3 regions of the Gracilibacillus sp. Marseille-QA3620 genome follow, and region 1 is predicted to be linked to each of the others. Evidence: riboswitches for the same ligand, from Rfam matches in the RefSeq annotation. Region 1 holds a riboswitch; each other region holds the start of a gene.
The links. A riboswitch is a leader RNA that binds a small molecule or an ion and turns the genes downstream of it on or off. The one in region 1 is predicted to bind thiamine pyrophosphate.

Region 1 (10,192 bases):
GAGGAATTCGGAGAAGCTTTCCTGAACGGAAAATATTCTATTCTCTATCATCAGTTTACGGACGAGTTTAAGAATGTTATATCCTTACAACAATTCATTGAATATGGAAAAGAATTTAATGCTGGGGTCCAAAAGTATACATTAGAAATGATAACGAATTTAATGGAGGACATTAAGCAATATGTTTGGCTTGATGACACGAGGAACAAGGCCATAAGTGTGTCTTTTGGAGGCGATGATACTATTTATGGTATTCATCTCGCTCCTTTTGCTGCCTTCCCGGAAAGTGATTGCAGGTATACAAAAAACGAATATAGGATGCCAATCCAAGGTGAATGGTTTGTTTTCTGGGGTGGTACGAATCAGTTTGTCAATTATCATTATGTTTATGAAGCTCAAAGATACGCATATGATTTACTTATTTTGAAGGATGGAAAATCCTATAGAGATTCTAGGGAGAAAAATGAACGCTTCTATGCGTTTAACAAGGAAATAATGGCGCCTGCTGATGGCGTTGTCGTAAAGGTGACGGATGGAATCGAGGATAATGTACCAGGGGAAATGAATCCTGATATCCCTGAGGGAAATTGTATTATCATGGAACATTCCAACTCCGAATATAGTATGATGGCTCACCTGAAAAATCATTCAATCCTTGTGAAAGAAGGAGAACGAGTAAAGAAAGGACAAGTTATCGGTTACTGTGGGAACTCTGGCAATTCTACTGAAGCTCACTTGCATTTTCAAGTGATGAATGCAGCTGATTATTTGAAAGGGCAATCCATCCGCATTCTATTTGAAAACGGAAAAGAACCCATTCAAGGTGATTTTATTCACGCTCATTAACGAACAGCTTTTGTCCATATCTAGTGTTTTGCCTAAAAAATATTGCAGCTGAAAAGAGATGAAATTCGATGATAAAGCCAGACGCCCTAAAAGCAGGTGATCGAGTAGCGATTATTGCACCAGCTGGATTACCAGATAAAGAGCAGTTGATACAAGGAATACATGTACTAGAAGAAATGGGGCTTGAAGCAGTTTTGGGTCGACATGTCCTTGAAATGGAGGAGGATTTTTCCGCTTTGGATTAAATGAGGCTTGCTGATTTGCATGAGGCATTTTTCGATCCTGCTATTCGCGGGATTTTTTGTGCGAATGGAGGATTCGGGACAGCGAGACTCGCTCCTATGCTGGATTATGCAAAGATACAGAGAAATCCTAAAATATTCTGTGGATACAGTGATATTACGTATCTGTTAAATGCCATTCAAACGTTCAGTGATTTGGTTACTTTTCACGGACCGATGGTGGCATCCGACCTGAATGACGAGCAAAGAACAAGCGAAACGGTTTCCTCCTTTTCCTCTTTATTCACGGGAGAACCGATGACGTATGATGCTGTCCACTCACCTCTAAACAGCATCGCCTGCGGTACAGGTGAAGGGCGGTTGGCAGGAGGAAATCTAACATTGCTTACCAATGGGTTAGGCACGCCTTATCAGGTGAATACAGACGGTGCGATCCTGTTAATTGAGGATGTTGGGGAACCAGCGTTTAAGATAAATTTAATGCTTACTCACCTTGAGCATGCAGGGGTATTTGATGGTGTCGAAGGTGTCGTTATTGGTTCTTTTCAAACAGAGCCGGAGGAATCGGCGAAAACTAAAAAAGTGCTTAAAGATTTCTTTGCTACTGCCTCTTTCCCTGTTGTTGAGAATTTTCACATCGGTCATTGCCAACCTAATTATGCGGTGCCGCTCGGAGCTAATGCAAAACTTACAACTTCTCCGCCTCGATTGGTGATCGAGTCAGGTGTGAAGTAAAATCTAATGGTCGTTTGAGGCGAAGATTAAGAACAGCGATAGAATAGTGTCTACTGGAGGATGTTTGTATGCAGATTCGTGAAATACAAGAGAAGGACAATGAACGAATGGAACAGATCATTAAACGTTCCTTGGAATCATTTGATTTAAATATTCCAGGAACCGCTTATTATGATCCACAGCTTGGAAATCTAGCTCAATTCTATAAGGAACAACAACCTCATGCAAGGTATTGGGTTATCGTAAATGAACAGGATGAAGCAGTTGGCGGAGTCGGGATTGCACCATTTGGATTGGAGCGGGATGTATGTGAATTGCAAAAGCTGTATATAGCACCCGTTGCTCAAGGTCAGGGCCTGTCGAGAATGCTGATGAATATAGCTCTCAACTTTGCTGAGGAACATTATACATATTGTTACTTAGAAACAATGAAGAAACTCCAGGTGGCAAATCTCCTTTATGTCAAATATGGGTTCCGACAGCTTGATAAACCGCTGGATGGCTCAGAGCATAATACGATGGACGCCTGGTATCTAAAAGAATTAAATTACGGGGGATAAGCAGCTTAGAATAATGAGAGGTACGACTGAAGTGTGAGTGAATCGGAATTATTCGAGGTCTATTCCTAGTGCTGACTCATATTAAGATCGAAGTAATACGCATTGATTCATCTTTGTATGGGGTGAGTAGGGCACCTCATAAAAGATAAATAAAATTGAGGCTGGGACATAGGTATTTCAGCCAATGATAAACCCGAATAATTAGACGATAAATGAATGAATTCTATCGTCTAATTATTCGGGTCTTTAATTGTTGCTTTCTACTATTAGTGACTAGTGAAATAGAGCGAAATGCACTCACTCCAGCGGGAAGTAGGGGAAAGGATGAGACCCCCGCAGGCGTAGGCGCCGAGGAGGCACAGCTTCCTCCCCGCGGAAAGCGAGTGCATTTCGCGGAATGGAACGGACTCGTATTTCCAACTGCTATTGAATAGGAATAATAAATGACTATCATTCGTTTTTGAGGATCATTTATTTTGTTTTGTCCCAGCCCCAAATATGAATAAGTGACACTGGCACTTATCCTTGGGAAATTTTTAACCACGTTAAGGTTTCTTTCATTATTTCATCCTGCTGTTCTTTATTGGATATGGTCGCTGTACCATCACCTTTTTGTGATCCATACATTCCAAATTGGGCATGGTTTCCTCCTTTGACTTCATAGAGGGTTGCTTCAGAGGAAAGTAAATGTTTCGTATCATTGATTTTTTCAGTTGTTGTTAATCCATCAAACTCGGCATAGAGGGATAGGGTAGGCAGGTCTGTTTCGGAAAAATCACTGGAATTGCTCGGATAGGAAGCCAATAGGATTAAGCCTTGGATATCTTTAAGATTGTCGTATGCATAAGTTGCAGCAGCTACTCCGCCAAGTGAATGCCCGCCTATATACCAGTTTGTAATGTCACTGAACTCATCCATTATGACATCTGCTTGGTTTATATCTAAAAGAGCAAAGTTCAAGGTAACCTTAGGGACGATGACTAAGTAATCATTGTCTGCCAGACCTTGAGCATAGTAGCTATATGCTTCAGGTTCTACCTTTGCTCCAGGGTATAGAATAATACCGCCTTTTGGTTGAGCTTTTGGCTCAACTACTAGCCAGTTATTTTCAGTCTTAATATCATTTACATTTACATAGGAAGTAAGCTCTTCAGATGCATCGTATGTTTGTTGTGACCAAATATAAAAGCCTGTCATACCGAGTACAACAATCATCAATAGGACACCTAAACTAATCATAAATTTTTTCATAAAAGGTTCTCTTCTCTTTCATATATAGTGTGCAAATACAATTTTAGCATATACAATTCATTCGCTTTGTGTAAATTCATTCCATACCAGCAATACAGGCTATCACTATAACGTACGTACATTTTAGCTGTATATGCCTGTTTATTGATTGCACGTCAAAAATGCTAATCAATCATGCAACTAAAAAGAAGATGACTCCGGCAAGCAGGCCGGAGTCATCTCATCGCCGCTTAAACACGGCATATCCTTTTTATTAAGCTGTCTGCTTATCAGGGAGCAGTTCATTGGTTATTCAAACTGTCATCAGATAAGAATTATCCGGTATCGTTACCCTAAACGTTAAACACCCATGCGTTTCCGCTGGTTGTTTGGTTTTTTTGTCAGTTGGCTTTGCAATTCCTTCGTCTTTTTGACAGGACCCGTTGAATGGCTGCCAGTCTGGCTGACCTGGTTCTTAGCCGCAAGCTTTTGTTTAATGGCTTCTTGAAGACTTACTTTTTTAGACATATGATAAGGTTCTCCTTAAATGAATTTCCTTAATAATATCCCCAAAAAGCGATAACATCAAGATTTCTCTTCCGAAATCCTTCTTCAGATGACTTTTTCAAGATTGTTCATTATTCTGGGGGGACAATTTTTCTGTATGTGATTAGTAAACTATATTGCTCTGCAGCAGTAAACACGGGGGCAATTGAGAATCACTGTGGAAGAAGGTTTTGGCTATGTTCTAAAAGAACTTATACGCCACTTTTCCCCTTTTGAAAACTCTTAAATAGATAGAATCCTCCTAGGATAAGGACTAGAATAATGACGACTGAAATCGCACCGAATTGTAGAAAAGCTTTTGCTGATGCTGATAAAAAGCTCTATTATCCCCCTTAAGAAATAGAGTATGAGTAAATTATAACATCAGTAAAGGGGATAATTGTAAATGATGGAAACTGAGCTTCTATACCCTGATTGGGCTGTTTATTTATCTTATCTTTTGTTCATTTGGCAGTAAAACTCGGTTCCTGATCAAGATCTTCAATAATCCATATCCCATGACTGCTCCTGTGACGGAACTGATGGTGAAGGCAGGGATGAGTCCAAATAATGTTGCTTCTTTTCCAAAGAAAAGAACGGCAATGGGGTAGGTCGCCATGGCTCCTAGAAGTCCTGTGCCGATTACTTCTCCTGTGGCTGCGAGCCCGATTTTCTTTGTTTTGCTGTAAAGAATAGCGGCTAAGAAGGCGCCAATCATGCTGCCTGGATAGGCAAACACGCTGCCTGTTCCTGTGATATTTCTGATTGTGGAAGAAAGGAATGCCTGCATAACCGCATAGGCTGGGCCAAGAAGGACAGCTGAAAGTAAATTAACGAGATGCTGTATGGGAAAGATCTTGGCAAAGCCGATAGGGATGTAAATCAGGCTGCTTGTTATAGTTGTGATCGCCGTTAGTAAAGCGGTCATGGTCAATTTGGTAATCGTGGACATTAAGGTTTCACTCTCCTATCTGTCTATGAATTAGCTTGATTTCGACGCTTAAATGGGCCAATCCAGCTGTTTGTCATTCATTTCCCAAAACAAATATTCATATTTGGATGTTACCTGAAAATATTCCTCAAGCTTAGCTAGTTCACGCTCCGGTTTTCCTTCTGCCAGTTCATCCATCAGTTGAATGAGCGATTTCGTACCTTCAGCAAACTCGATAGAGTCATAGGTTTCAATCCAATTGGCATAAGGGTTGGAGGTGAGCTCGTCTCCATATTGTTTTCTGAGTAATTTTCCGATTTCCCAATAATCCCAGGCACATGGTAATAAGCAGGCGACTACATCAGCTAAGCTGCCATTTTGAGCGATATTCAGCATATAGCTTGTATACGCTACATTAGTGGGGGTTGCTTTGGTTGACTCCAGCTCATGCCGGCTGATTCCGAAGCTTTCTGCATATTGCCGATGCAATTCCATTTCGACATGCAAAGTGTCATGTAAGATAGCAGCGAACGTATTCATCGTTTTCAGGTTGTGCGCTTTGATGGCACCGATGGCAAATAATTTTGCATAATCGATTAAATACACATAATCCTGTTTTAAATAATGAACGAACTTCTCCTTCTCTAAAGTACCTTTCCCTAATCCTTGCACGAATGGATGACGATGATTTCGTTCCCAAATCGGTTGTACATTTTGATACAGTCTTTCCGTGAATGTCGTCATTTCATATCCTCCTTTAATAGATAGAGCTGATTCTCTTCGGCAAAGCAGCTAGTGAATAGCAACAGAAATAAACAAAATAAAAACCACCTCCCTATACGGGAAGTGGCTAATAACGATCGAAATAGTAGTCGTCGAAATCATTCCTACTTCCCTCCGCTAGTATTAACTAGATCAGGTTCAAAGGGTTCATCTCAGCCGATTGGCGCCCCTAGTAAGTGCGAATATGAAGGCAGAACAGGAGAGAAATATCTTCTCTCAAACATCTAACCTTATTTCTTATAGCTTAACATATTATTGGATGGAAACAACCATTATTAGGAAAAAACGAGAGTGTTATAGGGAAACGAAAAACCACCTCTGGTATATCCAGCAGGCGGCTTCATCGTTTTAAACTTTTATAGTCCTTTTACAAGATTACGAACAATCTCGGCGGAATTCTCAGCCGCTTTCTTTTCGAATTCCTCGTATGTGACATCTGCTTCGCCGTTGGCAAGGTCAGAAATGGCGCGGATAATAGTTACAGGAATCTGATTAACACTTGCTACATGAGCAATGGCCGCTCCTTCCATTTCAGCTGCATACGCATCAAAAGACTCAATCAATTCTTCCTTCAAGGCTTGGTCGCTTACAAATATGTCACCTGAAGCGATTGTGCCGATATAGGCCTTGTTATCCTCCATAACCTCATTAGCGATAGCTTGAGTTTTTTCTGCAAGCTCTTTATCTGTTTGGAAATAGGTTGCCTTTCCATCCTCAGACATATCAGAAATATATCCTTTCTCATGGCCGAAAGCGGTGATATCCATATCATGCTGTACCGCTTGATTGGATACGACGATATCTCCTACCTCTAATTCGCTGTATAATCCGCCTGCCACACCTGTATTGATTAATGTATCAACATTAAACTCATCAATCAAGATTTGGGCACAAAGGGCAGCGTTAACTTTCCCAACTCCTGATTTGACGATAACAACATCTCGGTCGTTTAATTCTCCAGTATGGAATTCGAGACCCGCTATTTCCTTCACTTCAGCATTTGCCAATTCCGATTGGAGGCTAGTGACCTCAGAATCCATGGCTCCGATAATGCCGATTGGCTTTACTTCCTCTGCTTGATTTCCTTCATTGTTCGCGCTGCAGCCTGCCATTAATACAAAGGAAGACAAGATGACCGCCAATGTTTTTTTCATAAATAAATCCTCCAATACCGAAATAAATAATACAACACTATCATTATATTTATATATAAACACTTGTCAATAAATAAAACATATGTTTATTTAAAATTTTTTATTATTGTTCGTATATATGGCATTTTGGTTTAAAAAATAAAGGGGATAACATCTTAATGGGATTGAAATCCGAACGTTGGGTTCGTGCCATCAAACTAATCAAGCCCCGAAGTTTATTTAGCAATCAACCGTATTAGGAAGAAGCATGGTTGGGTATAAAAGGAATAGAGATATATAGGAGAGGAAGATGCGGGATGGAGTTAAAAACCATATTATTTGATTTTGATGGAACGATTGCAGATACCCTGCCGGCAGCATTTGATGCATTTCGATATGTATTCAAGAAATACGACGGAAAAGAAATGACGGATGAGGACATCGTACAGTATTTTGGTCCGATTGAGGATGAGATGCTGAGAAAGCATCTAGAACATAAGGATAAGCTGAACCAAGCCATTGAGGATTTTTATGAGCAATATGAAAAAGGGCATGACCGAGAATTTGAGGGTCTGGAGAAAATCCAGGAGATGCTTGAGCAATTCAAGGAGATGGATCTCAATCTTGGGATTGTAACAGGTAAGAGCAGAAGATCCCTAACCTTTTCGCTTGAAGCATTAGGGATATATGATTACTTCGACGTTACCATTGCGGGTGATGATGTAAAGAACCCGAAACCGGATAAGGAGGGGGTTGAGAAGTGTATGAAGCTTCTCCAAAACAAGCCTTCAGAGGTCTTATTCGTCGGTGACAGCGAGTCGGATATGGCTGCCGGAGCAGCTGCAGGTGTGAAGACGGCGGCAGCCCAATGGTTCAGTACGGTTCAAACATCTGATTTTAAAACCGAACCGGATTATACGTTCACTTCTATCTCCGATTTTTGTCAGTATATCGAAGGTCATCAGCAGGCTAAAAAAGAAAAAAAGATTCATTGAAGCTTAAAAACTCCTTGTCCAAATGGATAAGGAGTTTTTTGTGTCGGTTAATAACGCCTCATTTGCTATAATAATGATAGTGATTGGAAGGAGGCAGAATCTTTGGGCAAAAAAAGTATTCTAGCAAGCTTTTTATTTATATTACTATTCATATCAGTCGGGTGCAGCGATGACTCTGTTCAGCCAGAAAGCCGGCTGAATGACTATGTGAAATTGTGGAACAAGCAGGACTTTGAAGAAATGTATACAGATTATCTTTCGGCTTCCACAAAAGAATCCTACAAAAGTGAAGACTTCATCGACCGTTACGAAAAGGTTTACAGTGATCTTGGCATAACCGATTTAAAGGTGGAGACCGCATTTGAAGGGGAGCAGGATCGTGAGGACAAGGAACAGGTCACACTTCCGATAAAGGTGAAAATGAACTCCATTGCAGGAGAAATTGAGTTTGATAAGGATGTTGAATTAAAGAAAGAGACACGTGATGAGGAAGAGAATTGGTATATCAATTGGGATACAACCTTCATCTTACCAGATTTACAAAAGGACGAGAAAATTGGCATTAAATCTAGGAAAGCGCAAAGGGGAGAAATTTTTGACCGAAATGGAAAGGGTCTTGCCATAAACGGGACTGCCCAGCAGGTTGGAATCGTACCAGAGCAATTCGATGATACGAAGAAGGCAGAAGTTGCAAAAATTCTAGATAATACGACAGAATACATTGATAAGCAATTAAATCAAAGCTGGGTAGAACCATCTCTATTTGTGCCAATCCAAAAGATTGCCAAGGATGATAAGGAACGAATCGAACAGCTTAATGCAATTGACGGAGTTCAGTTCAGTGAAACGGCCGTTCGTGAATACCCTTATAAGGAAAGTGCTGCCCATTTGACCGGTTATGTTGGGACAATCACTGCCGAAGAGCTTGAGAAGCATAAGGATAAGGGATATTCAGCGAGCAGTGTCATTGGGAAGCGTGGACTCGAGGAATTATTGGAGGAGCAGCTCCGGGGCAAGGATGGCTATACCATCTATATTGACCGCGAAGAACCGGCCGTAATCGCAGAAACAGAGCCTGAGGATGGTCAAAGCGTCACATTAATGGTTGATGCTGACCTGCAGAAGACAGCCTATACGAATATGAAAGGTGTTGCCGGTACGTTCTCAGCTGTCCAGCCTGAAACAGGAGATGTACTTGCCTTAGTTAGCTCTCCATCCTTTGACCCAAATGATTTCATCTTAGGTATGAGTGCCGAGAATTATAAGAAACTAGAGGAAAATGCAAAGCAGCCTCTATTGAATCGTTTTGCAGCGACCTTCTCACCAGGGTCATCCATAAAGCCGCTCATTGCCATGATAGGCCTTAATGCTGGAACACTTGATCCGAATAAAACAATCGATATCTCCGGGCTGAAATGGTCCAAGGGAGAGGAGTGGGGAAATGCTTCCATTACGCGCGTGACCGATCCAAAGCGCCCTGTTGATTTAGAAGCGGCTCTCCAGTACTCTGATAATATTTATTTCGCCCAGACAGCTCTAGCCATTGGGGAAGATAAATTAATAAGTGGTTTGAAGGATTTGGGAGTAGGAGAGGAAAAGTTCCCGCTTGAATACCCGATAAGGGCCTCTCAAATTTCCAATGATGGGAAACTGACGAGCAGTAAGCTACTCGCAGATACCGGGTACGGCCAAGGAGAAGTACTCATGAGCCTTGTTCATCTTGCTTCCCTTTATGGCGGTATCGTTCAAGATGGTACACTTATGAAGCCGCGATTATTTGAGACAACAGAAGCAGCTGTTTGGAAGGAATCCATCACCTCAAGCGACAATGCCGCTTTGCTGAAGAAGGATATGCGCAAGGTCGTCACAGATGGAACCGCAACGGCAGCCAAGTCGGATCAGTTTGCTTTAGCAGGAAAGACCGGTACAGCAGAATTAAAGAAAAGTCAGGATGAAAAGGGACAGGAAAATGGCCTCTTTGTCGCCTATGACCAAAATAATCCTAACGCCGTCATGTCCATCCTAGTGGAGAATGTCCAAGATGAAGGTGGAGGCAAGGCTGTTCAGAAAATGGTCCTGCAAACATTCGAGAACTGGGAAGCAGAAGGACGGAATTGAATAAGATAAAACACCAGCTGTCAGGATAGCTGGTGTTTTTTTATGGGAGGCATAGGAGAGCGGAAGATAGAGC
Region 2 (10,192 bases), 820 kb from region 1:
AATGCTTTCTACATTCGCTTCAAGACCAACCAAACAGTTCACACGGAAGGATTCCAGTGAATCAGCCATTAATCTGGAGGATTGAAGGAAGTTATAGGCAATCACGGGTTTGAATACATTCAGTTCAAAATTCCCTTGGCTCGCTGCAAATCCAATTGCCGAATCGTTGCCGAATACTTGTACAGCAACCATTGTCAATGCCTCACTTTGGGTTGGATTGACCTTACCAGGCATGATAGAGCTTCCTGGTTCATTTGCCGGGATCGTGATTTCCCCGATGCCGCTTCGCGGACCGCTCGCCAGCCAGCGAATATCATTCGCAATTTTCATGGCATCCATTGCAAGTGCCTTGATAGCACCATGGGCATATACGATTTCATCGTGGCTTGTCAGCGCATGGAATTTATTTGGTGAAGAGGTGAACCCATAGCCTGTTTGCTCAGCAAGATAAGCAGCTGTTCTTTCTCCAAAATCAACATGAGCATTGATACCTGTTCCTACTGCCGTACCGCCGATTGCTAAAGAAAGAAGCTTAATGGCACTTTCCTCAATCATTTGCTCAGAACGTTCAATCATATATCTCCAGCCGCTTATTTCCTGGCCAAGTGTTAATGGTGTCGCATCTTGAAGATGCGTTCTGCCAATCTTCACAATGTCTTTGAATTCCTCTTCCTTTTCTAGAAGGACTTTCTTGAATTCAGCTACCTCAGGAAGCACTCTCTCTTGAATGATGGAATAGGCAGCAACATGCAAGGCCGTTGGATAGGTGTCATTGGAGCTTTGTGACATATTGACGTCATCATTCGGATGCAAGACTTCCTCAATATCCTGAGAGCGGAGCCATTCATTGCCTTTGAAGGCGACCACTTCATTTACATTCATATTACTTTGCGTACCGCTTCCAGTCTGCCAAACCTTTAATGGGAAATGCTCGTCTAATTGACCAGCAATAATGTCATCACATACTTTGGAGATGGCATTCTTCTTGTTCTCCGAAAGATTGCCGAGCTCATAATTTGTGTGAGCAGCTGCCTTCTTTAATTGTGCGAAGGAACGAACAATCTCAAGGGGCATGATTTCCTCACCAATTTTGAAATTATTGCGGCTTCTTTCTGTTTGTGCACCCCAGAAACTACTTGCCGGGACTTTCACTTCCCCCATGGTGTCTTTCTCAATCCGATATTCCACGTTAAAATCCTCCTATCACCCTTAAAAATCTTTCTAGTAAAAACATACTCTCTCTGGAAGCAAATGGTCAAATGATAGCGCTTAAAATTCAAAAAATACAAATAATATTATAGAAGTGCCTTAGCTAATTTGGCAATATTCAAATGAAAAAGAGTATTTTTACAACTTTATAGTTTTATTACAAAACTATTTCATTCCACACGAACCAGTTTTTACCTCATTTTTATCGGGTACATATGATTAAACACAAAAATAAAAGAAAAAGGAAAGGTGAAAGAAATGAAACAGATAGAAAGCGTTTCTTCTATACTTCCAATTAATGATCCCATTACATTAAAACAATTGATGTGCATCGCAGATTATGCAAAATCCTACAGCGGCTCCATCAAAATTGTCCGCGGACGACAAGTTATTAATATGACTAATATCCCTGCATTAACTGCATTCTTCCTGACTTTACGAAAAGGCTCTAAGGTAAGCATTCATGTTGATGGACCAGACGTTCAATCAGCCATTAACCGAATTAAAGAAGTATGTATATCAGGGAAAACGAATTATATAGAGTTTTCAAAGGCATCCTTTATTTAATCAATCTAATTAGCACAAGAAAACGGTTGGGTCATTCCATCCATCCGTTTTCTTGTGCTAATTTGCTGTTATGCTTCATTCCCCAGTAACGGTTCCTTGATGGAAATATAGCTGCCACCTCGCCTCTATCCGCTTCCAAAGGGAGCTTCTTAACGTATGACGGTTTGTTGTCTTATTCCTAAGGAGGTAAGTCGTTAAGACAACATCAGGAGCCAGCTGCCGGTATTCAAATTGCTCAAGGGACAAATCATCCTGAGAAAGCTCCCTGCTCAAGCAATCTTCTTTATCGAATATTCTCCCCGAACTGCCAATTTCTCTATATTCCTCGGCCAGAATCCAGTCCATTTCTTCTTTAGAGCGGCGAATTTCTGGTTTTAGATGACTTTCTTCTAACTCCTTTATATGCAGAATACGCATTGGATTCATTTCAGTTCCCTCCTATCTATCAACATATATTCGTCAATATTGAACGAGCTACCTCTTTTTCTTCTTCACAAAAGATAATGGATAGGCGAAACCAGCCTGAAGATAGAGAAAAGAGGCATTTTAAAATGCCTCTTATTTTTCTTTCCCTATCAATGACCTCTCCATCTCTCAATCCATTCCGTAAAGCTGTCATTGATTTTTTTCTTTTGCTCTTCCCACAGCTCCCTTAAGGACTTCTTCTCAACCTCTTCTTCGAGCTCATAAACAGATGGAACGCCAAATTTTTCATTCTCGACATTTGGCAATGCAGCGCTCATGATTTTTTGGAAGATGACAGTCGAACCCTTTGTGCTGTCACGAACTAAATATTGTTCTGAGGTTGTTTTGTCATAGCCTGACCAAACAGCTCCCACCAGATTAGGGGAGTAGCCAACAAACCATTGGTCCTTAATCGCATTTTCAGCAGCCGCTCCTACTACTTGGGTGGAGCCTGTTTTACCTGCTATATCCCAACCATCGACCTTGGCGTACCGGCCGGTCCCTTCTTCATGATCGACTACTCCCTTGAGCATAGTCGTCATATTCTTAGCGACTTTTTCAGTCGTCACCTTTGTTTCCTTATCTTCAAACGAAGCAACCGTTTCTCCGCTTTTATTAACAATCTTCTTAATCAGGTGAGCCTCATGCATAATACCGCCATTAGCTAGAGCCGAGTAGGCTTGAGCCATATCAAGCGGTGATACGGCAACTCCGCCTCCTCCAAGCGCAAGTCCAAGCTCGCGGTTTCCATCCCCTAGATTGATGCCAAATCGTTCAACAGCATCCATCCCGTTTTGAATTCCTATTTCGTTCAGAAGCCATACAGCCGGTACATTCTTCGACTTATAGACAGCCTCAAACATAGGAACCTTCCCCTCATATTGATTATTACTGTTTTTCGGGGAATAACCGCCGGCGAATTCGGTCTTCTCATCAGGGAGTATATCCTTTATTCCATAGCCCTCCTCTAGGGCAGGCGTATATACAGCAAGCGGCTTCATGGTTGACCCTGGCTGTGCTTTCAACCGAGTCGCCCGATTATAGCCGAGAAAGATATGATCAGAGCGGCCGCCAACCAAGGCTCTAACCCCTCCATCATTCGGATCCACAAGAACGGCTGCACTTTCTGGCTCTTCATCTGGATTGGAGCCCTTTGTGAAAAGGTTCTCCTCTTCATAAACCTTTTCTACCGTCTCCTGCATATTCGGGTCTAGCTCAGTGTATATCTTATATCCGCCCATCAGGATGTCGTCCTGCTCAAGTCCATATTTATGGACGGCTTCATAAATAACCTGGTCCACATAATATGGATATTTCCCTTTGAGCGGATCGCTCAGCTCTTTCAACTGAATATCATCATTAAGTGCTTCTTCATAGCCTGTCTTATCAATCTTTCCAAACGTCTTCATTTGCACAAGGACAACCTGCTGTCTCTTCTTGGCTGAATCAAAATTCTTATATGGGTCAAGGGCAGATGGTGAATGAATCAATCCAGCCAGCATAGCTGCTTCTGCGACCGTCATATCCTCGACATTTTTGCCGAAATAGACTCGGCTGGCATTTTGAATTCCCCATGCACCGTGTCCAAAATAGATTTGGTTCAAATACATTTCAAGAATCTCGTCTTTCGTGTATTGATGCTCTATTTGACTGGCAATAACGACTTCCTTGATTTTTCTTTCATATGTCTTCTCCGGTGTGAGAATGGTGTTTTTGGCTAGCTGCTGCGTAATGGTGCTTCCGCCTTGTACAACGCCTCCGGCGGTGAGATTTTCGAATGCAGCTCTGATAATGCCTTTCACATCAATTCCACTATGCTCATAGAAACGATGATCCTCTATCGAAAGAACTGCATTAATGACATGTTCCGGTATTTCCTCTATCGCCACACCCTCCATTTTATTGGCGGTGATCTTACTCGCCTCTTCGTTTGCTTCATCATAAATAATCGTTGGTTTCATCAGTTCTGTATCCAGCTTGGACAAATCGACTTCCTCATGCAGGATATACGTCAGATACAGTAAACCAATTAATGTGAATGAGGATATACCCAGCAGGAGAATATGAAATAACTTGGAATGGTCGATGATATTTCCAAGCTTATGCAGTATTTTTTTTATTTGAGACATACTTCCTCCTTGCAGTTAGGGTGTAAATTTTCTATCTTTCTACCCCAATTCTACAATTTATACACAAAAATAAAAACAACTGGTATCCAGTTGTTTCAGTGAGCTTCTATTATTATGTCCGTTATTCTCTATTTATTCCGCCTGCTCTTTCGGGCATTGTTCAGTCGAATCCACATCCTGATGAAGGGATTCCATGTACATGTAAACAATCTGCTTAAGCTTATCATCCGCTCCGAGTATGTCTAGATGGGTTAAACATTTCCGAATAATCGGGTGCACTTCCGATGGCATCCTATTATTAGTTGACATCCCCATCACCTCTTTCTTTCCATTATAAACCATACCGTTCTGCTATTCCATTGGCCTTTTGTCATATTAATTCAAAAAACACGTATTTTTTATTTTTACACGAATATGGAAGGGCTATTTCGTCAAAAAATGTCTCTTAAAAAATGTTTTTGAAATGAACATTTAGGATAAAGGATAAAGGACTAAGTATAGGAATCAATAGAAGGGAATGATCGCCATGTTTAATCATGTTCTGGTTGCATTTGATGGCTCCGATTCAAGCAGGAAAGCCTTATCTATGGGAATGAGCTTATGCAAGGACAAGGAAAATTCATTATTATCTATCATCTATGTCTATAATAAAACTGAAGATTCGCAGAACTATCCAGTAGGCGCTGTCGGCGCTGCCCCCCTCTCTGGTGCAGCCCCTTTATATGTAGACCATACACAAGGTCAGCCTATAGACATGCCTGACCAAGATATCAACAGCCCTTATGAGGCAGATTCGCGCCTTGAAGAGATTGAAGGTTATGTCAGAGGGATCGTCAATGATTCCATAATCAATTCTCATTTCGTCGTTTTGGAAGGTTCGACAGATGATGCCATCTTGAAATATGCTGAGAAAGAAAGTGCAAACCTTATTATTGTCGGAAATAGCAGCAGTTCTAAGTTAAGGAGCTTCTTCCTTGGCAGCGTGTCGGAAAAAATCATCAAAAATGCCAACTGCCCTGTCTTGGTGGCGAAATAACCGCAGAAACCTGCCAGCCTACATGCCTGGCAGGTTTCTTTTCATAAGCATGGTCCCTTCAACGACAAAAAATCCTCAGCTAAAGATAACTGGGATTCCATTTGTCGGTAAAGAAAAAAGAAAAACACTTAGGTGTTGATGCTTATCCTACTCGATTGACCAGCTCCTTAAACTTCTGCTGGGATACATCCTCATCCAATGAACTAAAAATACGATACCGGTCATCATCCAAAATTCGATAATGCTGACTGATCATGTTTTGCTGGAGTGTATATCCCTTTTCAGAGATGATATCATTCCACCACATTTTCCCGCCAAGCATCTTTTCTTTTCGGTAATCTATCTGTTCTCTCGACACAGTTTCTATGACTTCAAGCGGATCCCCGCCAAATAGCGTCTGTACAGTCAAGGTTTCACGGAAAAGCGATACAACAGCAACGACGGTTGTCCAACTTGCTTCGTTCCTTTCCTTCTCTATCTGCACAAGGGTCTTTTTTGAAATTCCAATAATCTCTGCCATCTTATCTTGTGTATAATCAACCTCAACACGGATTAATCTCATGCGTTCTGATATTAAACGAATTATCTCATCCTTCGTCATGCCATCCCTCTTCTCTTTTAATGTTATGGTACCAAACTATGTTTATGGAATATTTTACAATAACTGAACCACTAAGACTATTATAATAGAAATAAATGGAAATTTGATATTAATTTGTATATATTTACTAATTTTTTTATTCCCTTGAATCCGAAAAAAAAACCTACTGACAAGGCTGTCAGTAGATTTATCGTCTTCCATGCTGATTTTTTTTATGATTTTCACCTGTCTCTTTCATGTCGTATATTGCCTGACGAAGTTATCTTGCAAGAGGCTTTATAGCAAACTTGCCTTTTAAGGACTTTTTGGCATGCTTTATTAGACATATGCCCGCATACCCAAAGATGAGGTTACCAGCAATTACATCGAATATGATCGCCCCAGATAATGAGCAGGAAGATCATTGATGATGCAATATCCATCCTTTTTCACCTGCATAGAAAAAGCCGGAGAGCCTCCCTTTTAAGGGGTGATTCTCCGACATTACTTCCTCATTTCTTCTCCAGTTGGTTTTTATATTCAACCCATTTACGAATTGATACAATCACATCTTTCAATGCTTCGCCGCTCGGGGTCAATTCATACTGAACCTTCTTCAAGGAACCATCCAAATAGCTTTTCTTCACTAATTCTTCTTTTACTAATTCATTCAATCTTTCTGTCAGAACTCTGTCGGAAATTCCTTCAATCATTCCAGTGAGTTCATGATATCGTTTCGGGCCATCCAGCAAAGAGTAGATAATGATTCCCATCCATTTCCGTCCGATGAATTCAATTGTTTGATGAAAATCACTGCATATATGGCACTTCTGGCCTTTATCTAGTGCTCCTGGCATATCATTCGCCTCCAACCTTGTGCTCTTATTATCATAACATGAATACTTTACGTTGACACATTAACTTACTTTTGGTAAGTTATCATTATTAAGAAACTAACTTTAAGTAAGTTTACAAGGAGAGTATCTATGTCACATTTAGAAGAACTAATCAAACAGCGTAAATCTGTCCGAAGCTATAATTCGGAATTCAAGATGGATAAAGAGGAAATTCTGGAACTATTAAGTCTGGCATCCGAGGCTCCATCTTCTAGCAATTTGCAGCCATGGCGCTTTATCGTCATCCACAATAAAGAGCTTCAAAAAGAAATAAGAGCACTTGGCTTCAATCAGGCACAGATTGAAGACTCCTCTGCTATCGTTGCTGTTATAGGTGATATTGAAGCATATAAGAACGTCGAAAAAATATACAGCCTTAATGTTGAGAAGGGTTATATGGACCAAAGCATTGCTGATCGTACGATTAAACAAACATTGAACGCATACCCATCCATGCCGAAGGAAGCATTAATGCAAATTGCAGCCTATGATGCTGGCTCCATTGCCATGCAATTCATGCTGCTTGCTAAGGAACGCGGCTACGATACTATCACAATGGGCGGTTTCGACAAAGCTGCTTTTGCTAAGCGCTTTGACTTGCCTGACAATCATTTCCCAATCACCCTGATTGCTATTGGTAAAGCTGCAGCACCGGCATTCAATACAACACGCCTGCCTATTGAAACATTGACAACATATATCGACTAACAAAAAGCCGCCCAACTACAAGTGGGGCGGCTTTTTTCTATTCTATCATACATTAATGGGCCGGCTTCTTTAAGACTAATTGCGGAGCCGAAGATGAAAGTAGAAGAATGACTCCTCCAGAAACAATCACGCTCGGCAGCAAATAGGATAAATTATAAAGCAAAGAAAACACGATAACAGACTGACCATCTGCCGCGCCAGACCCAAAGAATACGACTCCCGCAATAAAGTGAGCAAGAAACCGCAAAGAGCTTCCAAGGAGAATACCCCCAACAACAAACATCATATTCCTCTTTCGATTCTTTCCATTGTCTGTTTGAATCTGACTGAACAGGATGCCTGCCAGACCAACCGCCGAAAAGGCGACGATATAGTCAAGAAACCCTTGTACAGGCGTCAATATATAAGCTGTTCCTGATACGATTTGCAGTAAGCCTAATAGCAGCCCTGTCACAACACCGCCTTTTACACCCCAGCGGATTGCCATAAGAAAGATTGGCACCATCGCAATAGAAATACTGCCCCCTTGTGCCCATAAACTAAGCGACATAATATTCCCCAGAAAATCAAATACAAATGCCAATGCTGCAAAAATAGCCACCTCTACCAAATACAATAACCGGTTGTTTCTCATCTTTTTCCCCTTTCTTTTTGGAGGAGTACCGAAGTCTCTCGAGAAAGCGGGCTAAAAAAATGCAAAAAAGCAATGTGCGTCAAAAAATGGCACACATTGCTTTACACAATCGCATTTATCCGCCACATTCCTACGCTAGAATTAACTAACAGGTTCGAAGGGTCAGAATTCGAACATTCACTCTCAGCCTCACAGGCTCCCCTTGTGGAATAATCTATATTCATGTACTTTCATGTTACTAGAATGGCTTTCCAATAGCAAGGAAAGTATACATCTGTTTCTTATGCAATCATTTCGTTTGCTTCTTGGTTTACTTCACGTTTTTTCTCTGATTCAGCAATAATAACCGCACAGGAAGCGTCCCCTGTGATATTTACAGCTGTTCTTGCCATATCAAGCAAGCGGTCAATTCCGAGAATCAGGCCAATCCCTTCAACCGGCAACCCAACTTGCTCAAGCACCATCGCAAGCAAGATCAACCCTGCGCCTGGTACGCCTGCTGAACCAACGCTTGCCAAAACAGCCGTAAAAATAACGGAAATCAGCTGAGGTGTCGTTAAATCAACTCCGTACGTTTGGGCAATAAAGACTACAGCGACTCCTTGAAGGATTCCTGTTCCGTCCATATTTATGGTAGCACCAAGCGGCTGAACAAAGCTTGAGATATTTTTCGGAACATTTAAGGCTCTTTGGGCAGTATCCATCGCTACAGGAAGCGAAGCACTGCTTGAAGATGTACTAAATCCTACAGCCATTGCAGGAGCAAAGTTCTTAAAGAAATCAATTGGATTTCGGCGGCCAAGAACGGCAATCGCTCCTCCATATACAAATACGGTATGGATGATTAACGCTAGGATAACAACCACCATGTATAGGCCCATACTCTTAATAGCAGACACCCCTTGGCTTCCTACAGCTGTTGCTACCAAGGCAAATGTCGCATATGGTGCCGTCTTCATGATGAAGTTAACAAGGTAAACCAGCACTTCTTGACCCTGCTCCAATAAATGGACCAGACCTTTTGTTTTAGAACCAAGTGCACTAATTCCAATACCGAAGAATATAGACATAACAATTACTTGAAGCATATTTCCTTCAGCCATGGCTTGGATTGGGTTTTTAGGAATGATATTGATGAGAGTTTCAATTACTGAGGGGGCTTGACTTGCCGTATATTCAGCAGCAGATAAGTTAACATGAGCGCTCGCACCCGGCTTGATAAGCAAGGCAAGACCTAATCCGATGGTGATAGCAAAAGCAGTCGTAGCCAAGAAATACAGCATGGTTTTCCCGCCAATGCGTCCGAGCTTTTTCGGATCGCCGAGTCCAGCAGTTCCTAATGTGATGGATATCAATACAATCGGCACGACAAGCATCGTGATTGCATTAATAAATAATGAACCAATTGGATCGAAGATATACATATCAAAGATGCCAAATAGTTCAGAGGAAAATTGATTCAGACCTAAACCAACCAATACACCTGTAATTAAACCTATAATAATTCTTATGGTAAGCTTCATTGATGACCTCCTCTAAATTCAAGCAAACGATTGTTTCCCTAACTATTGCAAGCCATAAAAAATTCCTCAAACGAGGATAATAGAAAAGAAATATTCAATCTTTTTAGATATCAACAATTACTTTTCTAATATAATAATAGACAAGTTTTTAAGAAACAACAATGGTAAGAATTACACGCATCAATCAATTCACTTTATGTAGACACAAAAAAGACGCTTCAACAGGAGCGCCTTAGGTTATCACCTTATTTAAAAACATAGCTTGTATGTTTTACATTAATGACTCTTCACTTCTACTTGTTTCTTTAAAGAATATGGGTTCTGTAACAATTCGCTGAATGTTGACTCAGAACATACTAAGCTAGAGAAGATTTCATTACGGGATTTTGTTTTTTCAATCTTTACGCCCTGTATCTTAAATTTAGATACGATATCCATTCTCACA
Region 3 (10,192 bases), 1.1 Mb from region 1:
CCCATCGGGCCAAACATCCCTTTCTTCTCTACATCAAAGCAGGCAAAACCTATGATTTCCCCATTATATTCCGCAAGAAATACGGAAAGTTGACCGCTGGCAGGAAGATGATTTATCCGTTTGATCCAGCGGTCGCCAAATTCACTCTTAATGAACTGTTTCAACTCCGGAAGATCTGCATGCACTGCTCTCCGAATGGAATTCTTATACCCTATATGACTTTTGCTCTGATATTTTCCGAGATGAACAACCATATCCCTAGGCACACAAGCAATATCGATAATAGCTTCTTTCATTTCCTCGGTTAACCAATCATTTAAGCTTGAATCGGTTTCTAGAATGCTTTGAATGATATGGCCTTCATTTATAAGGGTTTGACGATAGTACTGTCTTTTTTCGTCTGCTTTTTCTAAGACAAGTGATAAATTGGACTGGCTAGCCCTACCCATATCCTTTTCATCTTGCTCTTTCATGAAATTCAGAAATTGATTCCCTAATTGCTTATGTAAATAGAGATGTAATTCCCCGCAAACGCCTGCAGCTTCCCTGCAAGCGGCGATGAACAAATGATGGGGTTCAATCACATCTTGATTATATTTAGCAGCTAATTGAAGAATTCGTTTGCTCCGTTCTGTTAAATGATAATGAGCTCGTTCCATTCCATTTGCCCCTATTCTTTTAAAATCATCAAATCAAAAATCAACCGTTATAGATACCAAAAAAGAGTCCTTATTTGTTCCCTTCTCGTTCATACACTTCAAGCAGTTTTTCTACAGAGATATTATTGATCGTCATTCCTGTTATGTCACTGTCCGTAATTTGGAAATTTCTTAAGTTACTGCTGCTAATCTTCGTTCCTTGAAGGTCACATCTTTCAAAATAGAGCGGTTTCTCATCTTCCCCAAGGTTTGTATCGATAAATCGGACGCCCGCTAACGTAACAAACCTCATTTTGCTGTAGGATAGGTTTAAATCAGCATAAAATGAATACTTTAAATTAATATTTTGAAATCTTGAGTAACTAAGATTACAGTTACTTATATGTATATTCATTAGGTTACTGTTCGTAAAAGAACTCCCTTCCATATTCACTTGATAATACTCGTTTTTTTCCATTTGGCAGCTTTCATATTGGGTTTTTGAAAGGACTTTCTTTTCAATTAGATTCTCTTCTCCGGCTGCACATCCTTTTCTCTTTATGTAGCAGTATTCATCCTCGGTTTTAAAGGTAACTCGGTACCCCATCTTCTCGTAGAAATGATGATTGTTCACCTGTCTGCTGGAAGTCTCAAGGTCCCAGGTTCTCACCCTTGGAAATTCCTCTTCTATTAATTCCATTACTCTTGAACCGATCTTTCTCCCCTGGTAAGCTGGATCAACGAATATGCGGTCTATCCTTCCAAAGGACTTTCCTGTTATCGTCACAATGATGCCGCCGACAATCACTTTGTTATATACTATTTTGTAATAAACTAATTCTTCCATCATATATCTAGTCATCTCAACGGAAGAATATCCAGGAGGTTGAATATTGTAATCTCGCATTTCTAGATTAACTGACCATCTCCTTGCTTCTTCATCAAAGGTTTTTTTCATTATTTCTGTTAGCTTTCCAGCATCCCAAATAGCTGCTTTTTCAATCGAAATCAATAGTTTATCCACCCTTACTTAATATTTTTTTGAGCAAGTTGACTGCTTATTAAGCAGCACCATTCCAGAATTAACGATATGAAAAGGAGAAACCTATGAAGACACTTGCTGCTGTAACACCCCTTGAGGAGCAACAACTATACGAAGCATTAAAGCATTTTCAACAGGAAGGAAGACTACCAATACATATAAATAAGAATGTGCTCATTAAATCTATGCTCACTCATATCGGTACACCGAACAGTAAGTTAAGAGACCAATTAATATACGGTTCTTTCTGTGAGCTTAGCCTGAATAACCAAATCGAGCATGAACTATATATCGAATTAGCTGAGTATGGTGTAAGTGATGCCTTCTTGTTTCATGGCATTGGCGAATGCGGGACAGATACCGTTTTTACGAGATCATTTACAACCCTATTACTCGCCCTCATCCTGTATAAAGATAATGAAGAGGATTTCTTGCCTCAAGGTATATTGGATAAGATTAAGGAAAATATGATTCTTTACATAAACGCTGAAAGGGATTTAAGAGGATTTGTCCCTAAGAAAGGCTGGGCACACAGTATCGCCCATGCTTCAGATGTTGTAGATGAACTCGCCAAAAGCAAAAAAATTGACCAGGAATCGGGATTGGCTCTATTACATTCACTTTTGGATAAAATCTATGTACATCAAAGTGTGTATGTACATGATGAAGACGAAAGAATCAGCAACGCCATCATTTCGTTCCTTCATAATGGAGTCAGCCCGGAAGAAGTAGCAGCGTTAGTTAGAGGAATGCCATCAAAGCTTCACGAAATAAAGAAACAAGTAGCAGAAGAAAACTATTGGTTCCTCTATGCTAACTGTAAGACCTTTTTGAAAAGCCTTTATTTCGCAATCAATGGGAGGGATGAACTGCCTACCTTGCAAAAGGAAATTGAAAGCTGCTTAGCTTCTCTCTAATAAACTTCAAAAAGAATCATTACTGTGCATGAAATTTGTCATATAGCTCGTCAAATCGTTTTTTCAGAAGGGTGATTTTTGATTCAGCTGATAGGATATCGAGCACATCATTATTCACGTATACTAAGTACTCTTCATTATAAAAACAAATATAGAGGGGCATATGTCCTCGCATAAGCTTCAAGAAATATCGATAGATTTCCGATACCCTCAGGCTATTCACCTGCGTATAAATGATATAGGCATCCAAGTCATCATTCCATCCCTTATGGTTTTTCCAGTTCGTGATAGTAACTATCTTTCCTAGCCCTAATCTTTCTCTACGAATGCCATCTGCCGTTTCATAGCCGGAGATGAAGAGACAAGCAAGGTTTTCGTCACTATCAAACATATGGTAAAAAACCTGCTTTAAGGTCCCTGGATTTTGCTGAAAATCTGACATCGAAAAACGGATTCTTTTTGAATCATCTACTTGAAAAAACGGTGTTATTCCAGCTGTAAAATCTATCGGAAATGGCTTAATATTCATGATTTCACCCATTCTTTTTATCATTGCTCATACATAAAAGAAAACGGCCAGGTCTCAAACTAACGGGTTCTGTTTTGAAGAAAAGCAGGCAATTTTGTAAGTGAATCAACATAAAAAATGCTTGGAGCATCTTATCTTCAAGCATTTTTTTAAGGTGACTTTATTAATTCTGTACGTTGAAATTGAGAGGTTCGCCTAAATTTGATGGTATTCCCTCTTCCCAAATCTTTAATGAAATCGAGACTATTATATTATTGTGCCTTGGTGCATTTAGTTTTCGTTTTGACAATAAATCAAATATTCCCCAACACTCTCCATCTACAATCAGGATAGATTTCATAGAGTCCTCAGACCAAATAATATCTACTTTTTCACATTCAAAAATTGAAGGAGATATTTGATTATAAATCCAAAGGGCATCAGCAATACCTACCATTTCCCCGTCAGAAGACAATGGGCAAAAATATAAGTATCCAGTCTCTCCGTCATCCTCAAATACACACAGCCACTTACCGTCGGGAGATACCCCATCAATAACAAAACTTTCTTCTTGATTACTCATTAGACTCTCCCCCAAAAAACAATATAGCTTTAAACAAGCTCACTTTTTAATTTTAACATAAATATCCAGAAACCTTATTATCATTTATAGTACGCCAAATTGCATAGTAGTTAGCTTTAGAACATGTACACTGACAATAACTTCTGTCACCTTACCATAAAGGGGGGATTCGTGAGGTAAAACATCCTTAATTGCACAGTAAACACTGATATATCAACAAAAAGACGCAGCCCAATTCAGTTGTGAATAGGACTGCTAATTTGTATGCGAATTATGTCTTTGTACTCGAAAACCGAAACCGTTAGTCTCAAACCTGTCCGTTTATTATTTCTCTACAATACGGATAATTCCTTCAGTCTTTTAATATCTTCCTCAATATGGTCACTCTCGCATATCCACGAAATCAACGCCACTCCATCGGCACCAGCACTGCGCGGAATATGAGCGTTTTCCCCTGTCACACCGCCAATTGCGACAATTGGCAAATCTGGATATAGGATTTTCGTTTCTGCAATCAAGGCAGTCCCAGCAGGAGGAGGCGCATTCTCCTTCGACTTGGTTCCAAAGACTGGACCAATCCCGACATAATCAGCTTTCGCGCGATAGGCGATCGCCGCTTCTTCTTTCGAGTGGACAGATACCCCGAGCCACTTCGAGCCAATCCGAGCGCGGACTTCATCTACCCTTCCGTCCTCCTGCCCGATATGAACACCATCTGCATCCAGCTCAAGCGCCAAATTGACATCATCATTGACAATAAACGGTACTTGATACTGCTTGCATAAACGATGACATTCATGAGCCAATCTCTCGTATTCTATTCCCGTTCTTGCACGCTTGCCCTTTTCCCTGAATTGGAACATGGTGATTCCGCCCTTTAAGGCTTGCTCTAAAACTTCAAGAGGGTTTGCTTCCTTGACATTAACTGACCCCATCACAAAATAAACCTGCAGCTGTTCACGCTTCAATGATTTCCACCTCACATTTCTCCTTACTTTTTCTATAAGCAAAATGATTCGTCGGTCCACTTCCGCTTCCGAGCCCAAGCTCCTGCTCAATTGCCAGCTGGATAAATTGCTTTGCTGCTACGATAGACTCTTCCACCGTCCATCCCTGTCCTAAGAAGGCTGTAATGGCTGCAGAAAAGGTACAGCCTGTCCCATGGGTATGCCGAGTTCGGACACGCTTGGTTGTCATTTTAAACGAATGACCGTTCTCAAAGTACACGGCGTCCGTTGCAAAATCCGGGTCATCAACATGACCGCCCTTCATGACAACACAGTTCGCCCCAAGCTCAAGCAAATGCTCAGCCGCTTTTGCGATTTGATTCCCATTGTGGATTTTCATTCCCGTCAGTACCTCTGCTTCCGGTATATTCGGCGTAATAACCGTACTAAGCGGAATCAAATGCTCCCTTAGGTCACGGACAGCCTCCATTCCAAGCAGCTGCTCGCCGCCCTTGGCAACCATGACAGGGTCAACGACAAGCTGCAAATCTTGCATTCTGAGAATCTCCGCTGTTTCACGAATAATCTCACTTGAAGCGAGCATTCCTGTTTTAGCAGCCTGGACAGGAAAGTCAGAGAACACAGCCTCTGCCTGAGACCGGACAAATGCTGAGGTCGTGGCAAATATATCATGAACACCCATCGTATTTTGAGCCGTTAAGGCCGTCACCACAGATGTTCCAAAGACACCCAGCTCCTGAAAGGTCTTCAAGTCAGCCTGTATGCCTGCTCCTCCGCCGGAATCTGACCCGGCAATCGTCATCACCACATTCATGCTTCCACCCTCCCATTCGCTTGGATAAATAATTGATCTAGAAAGGCCGCTTGAAAGGATGCAGGAGTTGAGCTTTGCTGATACGCTTCCTCACTCGCCCGCTTATAAAGAGACAATCCTTCTGCAATTCTATCTAATCGATTTTCTGTATGGACAGCTAATAGCGCAGTACAAACCGAGCTGAGCAAACAGCCGCTGCCCGTAACCTGCGTGATAATCGGATGTCCGCCGCTAATCCAGCGTCCTTCCACCCCATCCGTTAGATAATCCCGTTCCCCCGTCACAATCACGAGGCACTCATATTTCAAGGCAATCTTCTTGGCCTCCTCCTCAAGGTCAATCGTCCCCGTGCCGCTGTCCACACCCTTCTGCTCCCATGCAGCTCCAGAAAGTGCTGCGAGCTCACCAATATTGCAGCGAATCGCATCTACATGAACTTCATCAAGCAGCTCTCGAACGGTGTCCTTCCGATACAAAGCAGCCCCGACCGCGACAGGATCGAGCAATACTGGGATTTGTCGCACATTAGCGGCCCTGCCCGCCTTCAGCATTGCCATCCTCATCTGTGGATTGAGTGTCCCGATATTGATGGAAAGGGCCGATGCCGCCTTAATGATCTCCTCCACCTCATCAGGGCCATCCGCCATCACAGGTGACGCCCCAATTGCCAGCAGGCCATTTGCCTGCAGATTAGCTGCCACATAATTCGTGATGCAATGAATGAGTGGATTCCTCTCACGTACTTGGGTGAATACATTTGTTCCTCCAGATAAATCGTTCATCTTCTCTCCTCCATTTTTTGATGGACGCAAGAAAGAAAAAAGCCCTTCTATCTCACTAGCAAGAATAAAAGGGCTTAAGCATCAGTATACGCCTGATGATCATTGCTCCCTACGCCAGTATTAACTAACAGGTTCTAAGGGTCAGGTTTTAACCTTCTCAACTCTAAAAGAGTCCCCCCGCAATCAAATGATTTATTTAGTTTTAGGAAACATCCCAATAACTCCTCGGAGTTATTGCGGCGAAAAGTTGTTCGAGCTCCGCCCGAAAACCTTCCTCTCAACTTTTCTGCCATCCGCCGGAGGCTTTAACTTTATTCAGCAGGAGTTTGCACTCGTCCCTGAAGCCTTCTTTCAACTTGCATTGAATTTGCCATAAAAAGCTGAATAAAGTTAAAAGCTCTCCAAAACAAATGGAGAGCTATAGTATACAAAAAATATTATACGATGCTCCCTACGCTAGTGTTAACTAAGTCAGGTTCTAAGGGTCAGGTTCTACCTTCTCAACTCTAAAAGAGTCCCCCTGCAAATGATTTGATTGGTTTAACCTTAACAAATGTTCCTAATTTTTTCAAGATTACATTCAAATAAATCCATAATAAGGACTCTGACTATTAGCATCATGCGCCCACCGGATAAGTGTCATGAAATCAAATACTGGCAGCTGCACGGCTTGTTGAATGGCATAGGCACAGGGAGGAAGATCGCTGCATTCCAGAAGAATGGCTCCAATTTCCGGATGTTTTTCTGTCATTTCAGTTGCCTTGCTGACAACTTCATTACGAAGCCGATCGTTATGGAATGCACCAGCACCATTTGAAATGGAAGAAAACTCAGCTCCCTTGCTAAGATCTCCGATAATAAGGTTGGATTCATCTGTAATCCCGCAGCTTTTTAAAAGTGCATCGGTCAATCCCTTTTCATAAGCAGTTAAAATACCAATCTTTTGTCCTGGCTTCAGCCCTATCTGAATCATATTCAACTGGACCAAACTGGATAAGAAGACAGGGATATTGAGGGCACTTGCAGTTTGAGCCTGAAAATTTCCGAAGAAGCCGCAAGCGCTAGAAATCACCTTTGCCCCTTCACTCTGCAGCTGCATTGCAGCCTCGATAATCCTCTTCTCTAATGAAGAATCCCCATTTAAGAGTCGCTTTCCTGTACAGCAAGGAACTAATTTATAGTGGACGGGAAACGGATAGCTTGAGTAGTTGGCGACATTACCGGGAATGACGGGATAATTGTTTCCATCGGAATAGAGGATGCCGACAGCAAAACCCGTTACATAGCGCCCTTTTTTCTGCTCAATCTGCCCTGAATGCATGCCTGGGCCGATATAACCGTATTTCATGAGATATTCTCCCCTTTCGTGACAGAGTTAGTTTCTGACGGAGGAGTTCATTTATACAGCATCAGTTAAACCTAAAAAAAAGAACCCTCATATGCGGGCTCTTAAGTGACTAAACCATTCTATATGTTGGCGATTTCCTCCGAAATCACCCTCACGATCAACCCAAGCTCCTCTTCACTCACACAAAGCGGCGGCGCCAAGGTTAATACATTATTGAACCCCGCAACCGTTGCTCCATTCTTCCCAATCAACACACCTTTTTTCTTGCATCCGGCAATAATTTGATTGACATGCTTAATGTCGAGTGGTTCTTTCGTTTCCTTATCTTTTACAAGTTCGATTCCGATGAGAAGACCTTTGCCGCGGATACTGCCGACATTAGGATGTTCGCCGATTGCTCCTGCGAGGTCTTCCCTTAATTGTTTTCCTAGCTTTTTCGAGCGGTCGTACATGCCCTCCTGTTCCATGATTTCAAGATTCTTTAGCGCCAGCGCACAGGCGGCTGGATTTCCGCCGAATGTATTGACGTGTCTGAAATAATCATATTCATCCGTTCCCTTGAAGGCTTCATAGATTTCCTTTCGAACAGCTGTCGCTGATAAAGGCAGATAAGCGCTCGTGATTCCCTTCGCCATTGTGATGATGTCCGGCTTCACCCCATAGTTCATGAAGCCAAATGGTTCTCCTGTCCTGCCGAAGCCGCAGATTACTTCATCGACAATTAGCAAGGCCCCATGCTTCTCACAGACTTCCTTGACGCCTGCCATATAACCGTCAGGCGGCATAATGACCCCGCCTCCAGTGATGATTGGCTCCATGATAACACCGGCGATTGTTTCCCCGAGCTCCCATGTCATAACTCGGTCCATTTCCTGTACGGATTGAAGTTCCTGCGGCTTGGTGTCCGCTATTTCTGGTGAACGGTACGTATCGGGCGGAGCTACGTGAATAAAGCCCGGGGCAAGCGGTTCATATTTATATTTGCGCTGAGCCTGCCCGGTTGCAGCCAGAGCGCCCATGGAGTTGCCATGGTAGGAACGGTAGCGGGAGATGAATTTGTAGCGCCCATGTTCTCCCTTTTGCTGATGATATTGCCTAGCAATCTTGAAGGCTGCCTCGTTCGCCTCCGATCCACTGTTAGAGAAGAAAACGACATAATCACCGCCAAGCATCTCGTTTAACTTCTCCGCCAGTACAATTGCCGGTGCATGGCTTTGGCTGAGCGGAAAATAAGCCAGGCGTTTCAATTGCTCATAGGCTGCTTCCGCCAATTCCTCCCGGCCATATCCAATATTGACACACCAAAGGCCTGCCATTGCATCGAGCAGCCGGTTTCCATCAGCATCCGTCACCCAGCAGCCCTTTGCCTTGTCGGCAATCACGGTAGAATCCGGACTATACGGCTTCATCGAATGCCATACATATTCCGCATCCTTAGCCAGCAATCCTGTCTCTTCCTTCACTTCCGTCATGATTCATCCCCCTGTCCGCTTAATAGTCAAACCGTGAAGTGATCATTTTCTTGCGTGTATAGAAATTGACGCCGTCCTTCCCATTTACATGGAGATCTCCATAAAAAGAATCCTTCCAGCCGGAGAAAGGGAAAAAGGCCATTGTCGCCGGAACACCGACATTAATGCCAAGCATGCCTGCATCTGCCTCTTCCCGGAATTGCCTAACAGCCCTGGCATCCTTCGTATAAATAGTTGCTCCATTCCCATAACGTGATTTCCGAATGAACTCCAGTCCTTCATCAAGTGATTCCGCCCTGAGCAGACTTAGGACAGGTCCGAACATTTCTTCCTTGGCAATTGTCATCTCCGGCTTCACATGGTCAAAGATGGTCGGTCCCATGAAATATCCTTCCTTCAGCTCATCTGTCCCTTCCCTGCCATCCCGGATTAATTTAGCGCCCTCTTCCAGACCTTTATCAATATAGCTGAGTAATTTCTCCTTTTGTGATTCCCGGATTACTGGTGTTAAGAGGACATCCTCCTCCAATCCGTTTCCAACGACCAATTCATCTGCCTGCTTTTTCAGCTCCTTGACAAAGTCTTGTCCTTCACCAACCACGACAACCGCACTGCAGGCCATACAGCGCTGGCCAGCGCTTCCGAATGCTGAGCTGATAATATTTCCGGCAGCCTTTTTTATATCAGCATCGGGCATGACAATATGATGGTTTTTCGCACCGGATAAAGCCTGCACCCGTTTACCATTTGCTGCTGCGCGGCTGTAGACATATTTGGCGACCGGCTGCGACCCGACGAATGAAATAGCCTTGACATCCTCATGGTCGAGAAGACCATTTACAACATCATGAGCCCCATGTACGACATTCAGCACGCCCTTCGGCGCACCTGCCTCTGTGAACAGCTCTGCGAGACGATTCGCAAGCATAGGCGTTCGTTCAGACGGCTTTAAGATAAATGTATTTCCGCATGCAATAGCGAGCGGGAACATCCAGAGCGGAACCATCATCGGGAAGTTGAAAGGCGCGATTCCGCCAACGACCCCATGCGGATAACGGAACATCTCAGAGTCGATCTCTTCAGCAATTGAGGATAATGTTTCTCCCATCATTAAGGTTGG

Region 2: linked by a shared signal. The riboswitch ahead of thiT (energy-coupled thiamine transporter ThiT) and the one ahead of tenA (thiaminase II) in region 1 are both predicted to bind thiamine pyrophosphate.
Region 3: linked by a shared signal. The riboswitch ahead of thiM (hydroxyethylthiazole kinase) and the one ahead of tenA (thiaminase II) in region 1 are both predicted to bind thiamine pyrophosphate.

What each region holds. Positions count from the first base shown of each region.
Region 1 is NZ_CM143102.1:1,725,827-1,736,018, forward strand. It holds gene ACY8DX_RS08775 (M23 family metallopeptidase) at 1-846, shown strand, start outside; gene ACY8DX_RS08780 (hypothetical protein) at 915-1,091, shown strand; gene ACY8DX_RS08785 (S66 peptidase family protein) at 1,092-1,823, shown strand; gene ACY8DX_RS08790 (GNAT family N-acetyltransferase) at 1,892-2,383, shown strand; gene ACY8DX_RS08795 (alpha/beta hydrolase) at 2,903-3,634, opposite strand; gene ACY8DX_RS08800 (hypothetical protein) at 3,974-4,141, opposite strand; gene thiW (energy coupling factor transporter S component ThiW) at 4,608-5,111, opposite strand; gene tenA (thiaminase II) at 5,160-5,834, opposite strand; TPP riboswitch at 5,966-6,054, opposite strand; gene ACY8DX_RS08815 (5'-methylthioadenosine/adenosylhomocysteine nucleosidase) at 6,230-7,027, opposite strand; gene ACY8DX_RS08820 (HAD family hydrolase) at 7,324-8,001, shown strand; gene ACY8DX_RS08825 (penicillin-binding transpeptidase domain-containing protein) at 8,104-10,119, shown strand.
Region 2 is NZ_CM143102.1:907,852-918,043, reverse strand. It holds gene fumC (class II fumarate hydratase) at 1-1,188, opposite strand, end outside; gene ACY8DX_RS04625 (HPr family phosphocarrier protein) at 1,468-1,776, shown strand; gene ACY8DX_RS04620 (nuclear transport factor 2 family protein) at 1,852-2,202, opposite strand; gene ACY8DX_RS04615 (transglycosylase domain-containing protein) at 2,352-4,370, opposite strand; gene ACY8DX_RS04610 (hypothetical protein) at 4,503-4,679, opposite strand; gene ACY8DX_RS04605 (universal stress protein) at 4,897-5,406, shown strand; gene ACY8DX_RS04600 (helix-turn-helix domain-containing protein) at 5,549-6,007, opposite strand; gene ACY8DX_RS04595 (winged helix-turn-helix transcriptional regulator) at 6,499-6,843, opposite strand; gene ACY8DX_RS04590 (nitroreductase family protein) at 6,973-7,590, shown strand; gene thiT (energy-coupled thiamine transporter ThiT) at 7,643-8,224, opposite strand; TPP riboswitch at 8,335-8,437, opposite strand; gene ACY8DX_RS04580 (dicarboxylate/amino acid:cation symporter) at 8,506-9,747, opposite strand; gene ACY8DX_RS04575 (Lmo0850 family protein) at 10,024-10,192, opposite strand, start outside.
Region 3 is NZ_CM143102.1:2,825,362-2,835,553, forward strand. It holds gene ACY8DX_RS14335 (GNAT family N-acetyltransferase) at 1-659, opposite strand, end outside; gene ACY8DX_RS14340 (GNAT family N-acetyltransferase) at 730-1,596, opposite strand; gene ACY8DX_RS14345 (DUF2785 domain-containing protein) at 1,746-2,597, shown strand; gene ACY8DX_RS14350 (hypothetical protein) at 2,617-3,150, opposite strand; gene ACY8DX_RS14355 (DUF2251 domain-containing protein) at 3,290-3,688, opposite strand; gene thiE (thiamine phosphate synthase) at 4,021-4,656, opposite strand; gene thiD (bifunctional hydroxymethylpyrimidine kinase/phosphomethylpyrimidine kinase) at 4,646-5,470, opposite strand; gene thiM (hydroxyethylthiazole kinase) at 5,467-6,252, opposite strand; TPP riboswitch at 6,342-6,441, opposite strand; TPP riboswitch at 6,684-6,784, opposite strand; gene ACY8DX_RS14375 (aspartate/glutamate racemase family protein) at 6,833-7,600, opposite strand; gene ACY8DX_RS14380 (aspartate aminotransferase family protein) at 7,720-9,072, opposite strand; gene ACY8DX_RS14385 (CoA-acylating methylmalonate-semialdehyde dehydrogenase) at 9,092-10,192, opposite strand, start outside.